Neorhizobium galegae: one gene and its partner. The protein of the gene in region 1 interacts with the protein of each later gene in a pairwise test. Links are inferred from orthologs where the notes say so. Each region holds a gene or a part of one and is shown in the gene's direction. Other genes may lie near its edges.

Evidence for each region. The genes of interacting proteins can lie anywhere in the genome.
Region 2: the proteins of ung (region 1) and ndk interact in binary tests that used the Escherichia coli proteins (3 or more experiments, as listed by UniProt). The link is inferred for Neorhizobium galegae from one-to-one orthologs.

The regions. Positions count from the first base shown.
Region 1 is NZ_CP090095.1:3,158,468-3,161,652, reverse strand. What follows is about bases 242-3,154. They hold ung (uracil-DNA glycosylase), read left to right. Parts: upstream 242-1,308; coding sequence 1,309-2,001; downstream 2,002-3,154. Other genes in these bases: LZK81_RS15725 (alpha/beta hydrolase), read left to right, coding at 3,103-3,154; LZK81_RS15730 (VOC family protein), read left to right, coding at 2,143-3,075; galE (UDP-glucose 4-epimerase GalE), read left to right, coding at 308-1,297. In the rest of the region: LZK81_RS15745 (YbaN family protein), read right to left, coding at 1-165; more of LZK81_RS15725, read left to right, coding at 3,155-3,185. UniProt on the Escherichia coli protein: Excises uracil residues from the DNA which can arise as a result of misincorporation of dUMP residues by DNA polymerase or due to deamination of cytosine.
Region 2 is NZ_CP090095.1:1,475,591-1,478,614, forward strand. The notes cover bases 158-2,909. They hold ndk (nucleoside-diphosphate kinase), read left to right. Parts: upstream 158-1,198; coding sequence 1,199-1,621; downstream 1,622-2,909. Other genes in these bases: LZK81_RS07380 (sensor domain-containing diguanylate cyclase), read right to left, coding at 158-205; LZK81_RS07385 (glutathione S-transferase family protein), read left to right, coding at 412-1,101; LZK81_RS07395 (hypothetical protein), read right to left, coding at 1,733-2,230; LZK81_RS07400 (CGNR zinc finger domain-containing protein), read right to left, coding at 2,230-2,778; LZK81_RS07405 (branched-chain amino acid ABC transporter permease), read left to right, coding at 2,842-2,909. In the rest of the region: more of LZK81_RS07380, read right to left, coding at 1-157; more of LZK81_RS07405, read left to right, coding at 2,910-3,024. UniProt on the Escherichia coli protein: Major role in the synthesis of nucleoside triphosphates other than ATP. The ATP gamma phosphate is transferred to the NDP beta phosphate via a ping-pong mechanism, using a phosphorylated active-site intermediate.

The DNA.
Region 1 (3,185 bases):
GAATTTCGGGTGGTCGAGTAGCCATGCCTCCAGCCGCGGCGAGGAGCGGGCGAAACAGGCGACGGCCAGAAGCAGGAATGGCGTGGTGGGCAGGACAGGCAGGAAAGCCCCGACAATGCCGATTGCGACGAACAGCCATCCGAGGGCGAGAAAGAGGAGGCGCATGAAATGACCTATGGAATATCCTGAGTAGGATAGACAAGTTCGAAAGCGGCGTCTCCACCCAAATTTCTCCTGGCCGCCCGCCCTTCACATTTAGGCGCCGCCGGCTATAGTGCCGCCGGCTTCAATAACCGCAGGGAAAATGATGTCGCAACAGAAAGTGCTCGTGGTCGGCGGGGCCGGCTATATCGGCTCCCATACGTGCCTGGTGCTCGCCGAGCGGGGGTATCAGCCGATCGTCTTCGACAATCTCTCCAACGGGCATGCGGAATTCGTGCGCTGGGGTGAGCTGGAACAGGGCGATATCCGTGACCGCGCCCGGCTAGACGCGGTTTTCGCCAAGCACAAGCCGGATGCCGTGCTGCATTTCGCGGCGCTGATCGAGGTGGGGGAATCGGTCAAGAACCCGGTCGCCTTCTACGACAACAATGTCATCGGGGCGCTGACGCTCTTATCGGCGGCGATCGATGCGGGTGTGAAGGCCTTCGTGTTCTCCTCGACCTGCGCCACCTACGGCCTGCCGGACCGCGTGCCGATGGACGAGACGCACAAACAGGCGCCGATCAATCCCTACGGCCGCACCAAGTTCATCATCGAGCAGGCGCTGAAGGATTACGGCACCTACAAGGACCTGAAGTCCGTGATGCTGCGCTATTTCAATGCCGCCGGCGCCGATTTCGAGGGCCGGATCGGCGAGTGGCACACGCCGGAAACCCACGCCATTCCGCTCGCCATCGAGGCGGCGCTCGGCCGTCGCCAGGGCTTCAAGGTGTTCGGCGACGATTACGACACCCGCGACGGCACATGCGTGCGCGACTATATCCATGTGCTCGACCTTGCCGACGCGCATGTGCGGGCAGTCGACTACCTTCTCGCGGGCGGCGAAACCGTGGAACTCAACCTCGGCACCGGCACCGGCACCACGGTGAAGGAGCTGCTTGCAGCGATTTCGGAGGTTTCCGGAAAACCTTTTCCCGTGGACTATGTCGGCCGGCGCGAGGGCGATTCCACCTCGTTGGTTGCCAATAACGACAAGGCGCGGGCGGTGCTCGGCTGGGAGCCGAAATTCGGGCTGAACGATATCATCCGTTCAGCCTGGGACTGGCATTCCCGCTCGAACCATCATGTGATCTGAAGGGCCAAGACATGGCGGAAGGCGAGGTCAAGCTCGAGGAAAGCTGGAAACACGCGCTCGGGCCTGAGTTTTCCAATCCCTATATGAGCGAATTGCGCCGCTTCCTCGTTGCCGAAAAGGAAGCGGGCAAACGTATCTTTCCAAAAGGCTCGGAATATTTCCGGGCGCTCGATCTGACGCCGCTCGACGAGGTCAAGGTCGTGATCCTCGGCCAGGATCCGTATCACGGCTTGGGCCAGGCGCATGGGCTTTGCTTTTCCGTGAAGCCCGGCGTGCGCATCCCGCCGTCGCTCATCAACATCTACAAGGAGATGGAGACGGATCTCGGCATTCCGCCGGCCAAACATGGTTTCCTCGAACACTGGGCCGAACAGGGCGTGCTGTTGCTGAACAGCGTGCTAACGGTCGAGGAAGGTAAGGCCGCTGCCCATCAGAGCAAGGGCTGGGAACGGTTTACCGACGCGGTGATCCGCGCCGTCAACGACGAGTGCGACGGCGTCGTCTTCATCCTCTGGGGCTCCTATGCCCAGAAGAAGGCGGCCTTCGTCGATCAGCAGCGGCATCTGGTGCTGAAATCGGCGCATCCGTCGCCGCTGTCGGCCCATAACGGGTTTCTGGGCTCGCGTCCCTTCTCCAAGGCGAATGCCTATCTGCAGTCGATCGGCAAGGATCCGGTCGACTGGCGCCTGCCGGAACAAGCCTAATTCTGTGAACGATTAACCAATGGTCGTCTACGCAGAGTGAACAATGCGTTCGGATCGTCGCGTCTATCCAATTGCCGGTCGTTCCACCATCTTTACCTCAGAAAGCGGGCCGCACAGGCGGCTCCTAGAAAGGGGTTTAAAATGCTCGACCAGATCAAAGGCCTCCACCACGTCACGTCGATGGCTGCCAGCGCCAGCACCAACAACAAGTTCTTCACCGATACGCTCGGCCTTCGCCGGGTCAAGAAGACCGTCAATTTCGACGCTCCGGATGTCTACCATCTCTATTATGGCGATGAAGTCGGCACGCCCGGCTCTGTCATGACCTACTTCCCGTTTCCGCATATCGCCCGTGGCCGTCAGGGCACCGGCGAGGTGGGCACCACGCTCTTCTCGGTTCCGGAAGGTTCGTTCGGTTTCTGGACCGACCGCCTGACGAAAGCTGGCGCCGAAGGCATCAAGGCCGATACCGCATTCGGTGAAAACCGCCTGCATTTCGCCGGCCCCGATGGCGACGGTTTCGCGCTCGTCGAAGTCAAGGATGATGCCCGCAAGCAGTTCATCGGCAACGGCATTTCCGAAGACCATGCGATCCGCGGTTTCCATTCCGCCTCGCTTCGTCTTCGCGATGAAGGCGCTACCGCCGAACTCCTGAAGTTCATGGGCTACAGCCAAGCCGATGCTCAGGATGGTGTGACCCGCCTGATCATGCCGGGCGGCAACGGTGCCGATGTCATCGACATCGAAACCATGCCGAACATCGCCCGCGCCAATCTCGGTGCTGGCTCGGTCCACCACATCGCCTTTGCCGTCGAGAATCGCGCAAAGCAGCTCGAAGTCCGCAAGGCGCTGATGGATACCGGTTACCAGGTCACTCCGGTCATCGACCGCGATTACTTCTGGGCGATCTATTTCCGCACGCCGGGCGGCGTGCTGTTCGAAATCGCCACCAACGAACCCGGCTTCGATCGGGACGAGGATACCGCCCATCTCGGCGAGGCCCTGAAGCTGCCCGCACAGCATGCCCATCTGCGGTCAACGCTCGAACAACATCTCGAACCGCTGGACGCCTAACCAGACGACGCGTCCAAGGAGACCATCATGAGTTACGACAGTTATGTGCACCGGGCGCGCCCCGGTGCTCCCGGAGCGCCGATCCTGTTCGTCTTCCACGGCACCGGCGG
Region 2 (3,024 bases), 1.7 Mb from region 1 along the record:
GCAGCCCCATCTCGTCGAGCACAGTCTGGGAAGGACCGGCGGGAAGCGCCAGAACTTCGCGCGAAAGGGCGGCGTCGCCGCCGAGGAGCGCCTCGTGGAAGAGCTCGTAATTGCGCGGCAGGCCGCTCACATCCAACTTCGCCATGAGCTGGACGACAGCCTGCAGGCCGCGATCCTGTCCCGTTCTGCTCGCTTCGCCCGCCATCTCTCGTCCTCACAATTGTTCGATCGTGCGACAAGCCATGCGGGACCGGTTTTAACATTTGCTAAAACGGGCCGGATTGCCGGTAGTTACGGTTAAGGGATCGTCGAAATGGTCGATCGACTGCGACCCATGAAATTTCCTGATTGGATTCAAACGAGAATTTGCTCTCAATATTGCCGGCCGAACGTTCAGATCAGGAGCCTGCCGTGACCCGTATTCTCTATTCGCTCTGCGGCGCCGACGAGAGCCGCCCGTTTTCGCCGCATTGCTGGAAAGTCGTGCAGGCGCTCGCCCACAAGGGCCTCGATTTCATCGAGAAGCCGACGCCGTTTACCGAGATCCCCAGCCTCGAAGGCGGGTTCTCGAAGACCGTGCCGATCCTGCGGGACGGCAACGAGCTGATCCGCGACAGCTTCGAGATCGCGCTTTATCTGGAGGAGGCCTATCCGGACCGGCCGACGCTGTTCGGCGGGCCGGCCGGCAAGGCGCTCGCCCGTTTCGTCGAGGGTTTTTCGCAGATGGTGGTGCACACGGCGATCACCAAGATCGCGGTGAAGAACATTCATGACATGCTCGGCGAGACGGATCAGGTGTATTTCCGATCGAGCCGCGAGGCCCGGCTCGGCCGGACGCTGGAAGAGATGGAGGCGAGCCGCCAGATGGAGATCGACGGTTTCGCGCCAAAACTGGAGCCGATCCGCCACGCCCTGAAATATCATGACTTCATCGGCGGCGACGGACCGCTTTTCGTCGACTACATCCTGTTCGGCGCGCTGCAATGGATGCGTGTCACCGCCGGCGCCAAGGTGTTTTCCGATGGCGACCCGGTCGGGTTGTGGTTCGAACGCTGCCTCGACCTCCACAATGGCGTCGGGCGCAGTGTGACAGCGGCGTGAAATTGCCCGAACCCCCTTGTTTCCAGTGAAAGGGGCGGGTAAAGACCCCGCACTTTCCCCCTTAATCACGGGGCCACAGGAAACGAAGGATAGAACAATGGCGATTGAACGCACGTTTTCGATGATCAAGCCGGATGCCACCAAGCGCAACCTCACGGGCGCCATCACCAAGGTGTTTGAAGACAATGGCCTGCGCGTCATCGCTTCCAAGCGCGTCTGGATGAGCAAGCGCGAAGCCGAAGGCTTCTACGCCGTTCACAAGGAACGCCCGTTCTTCGGCGAACTGGTCGAAGGCATGACCTCCGGCCCGACCATCGTCCAGGTTCTGGAAGGCGAAAACGCCATCCTGAAGAACCGCGAGATCATGGGCGCCACCAACCCGGCCAACGCCGACGAAGGCACCATCCGCAAGACCTTCGCTCTCTCGATCGGCGAAAACTCGGTTCACGGTTCGGACGCTCCGGAAACCGCCGCCCAGGAAATCGCCTACTGGTTCTCCGAAACCGAGATCGTCGGCTGATTTGAAATCTGAGGTCAGGAGCCTCAAGCTTCTGATCGGAATCATCAAAACCGGGGCCCTGGCTCCGGTTTTTTTATGGGCCGGCCTCTTGCAGCGGGCGTGAACTGCCGTTCATGCCGGGCAGTCAGTATCCTGCCCATAATCCACCGTGCCGTCCGGCTTGAAGACCTCCGGGTTCCGCTCATAGCCGGCGCCGAGCACCAGCGGCTTGCTGGGAAGCACCGACTGGTCGACATCCGAAACGAGCTGGGTCTTCAATTCCTGCAATGTGCCGCCGCTCGCGTCCACCAGCCTGATGTCGACGAAATAGGGCCTGTCCTTGCGCACGCACCGGACATTGGGGCTCTGCAGGGTGATCTTGTCCCATGCGGGGAAGACTTTTTCGTTGATGACGATCGGATCGCCGCCGGCGGGGTCGTCGAATTTCGCGACCACCACGGTTCCCTCCGGTATCGGCCCGGTCTTCTTGAGCGTCACGAGATAGGTGGCGCTGGCGACCCGGTAGTTGAACACGAAGATATGCCCGCTCACCTCCACCAGCTTTTCCGTTTCCCGCTGGCAGGCGGAAAGAGCGAGGGCTGCAAGGCTGAAAATCATAAGCCGGCGCATCATGACACGGCCTCCTTCTTCCTGCGATGATAATGGCGGTTGGCTTTGACCCGGTTGCCGCACACCGCCATGTCGCACCAGGTGCGGCTGCGGTTTTTGCTGCGGTCGATGAACAGCCAGCCGCAACTGCCGCAGATCTTCATCCGCGCGATTTCCGTCTCGGCAAGCAGCCTGAGCGCCGAATGGGCGGTCGCCGCCTCCAGCGAGTGTTTCTCGGCGCGGCGCAGGATGGCGGCGGTCGCCTCAAGGAAATCGGCGAGCAGCGTCTGTGCGTCGTCGCCCAGCACCCGGCAGCGAAAATAGCGGTCGATCGCTTCACGCAGCGCGATGAACCGCGTGTGGTTCTCGGGCTCTACCGGCGCGAGATCGCCGAACAGTGCCCGTTCGGCGGAGAATTTTTCGGCCGCTTTCGGAAAGGCGTCCATCTGCTGCGGCTCGGCGAGCCGGTCGATGCTGCGCTCGGGGTCGAAGCGCAGGATGACGCTGTTGGCGACATCAAGCGCCAGCGCGCCACCGGCAAAACGATGCGGGGTCCAGGAAAAGCTCATGCGATATTATAACTGGTAAAATGCGAATGACCAGTTATATTCATTGCCGCTATCGGAGTGCCCATGGCCTATCTGCTGCAGCAACTGGCGAACGCGGTTCCGCTGGCGGCGCTCTATGCGACGCTCGCCTTCGGATATTCGATCGCCTTTGCCGTGACGAAGCGAGCCGACATCACCTATGGGGCGATCTTTGCCTTTTCCGGCCATCTCTACCTGCTCTTCGCCCATTTCGGCTGGGACCGGCTG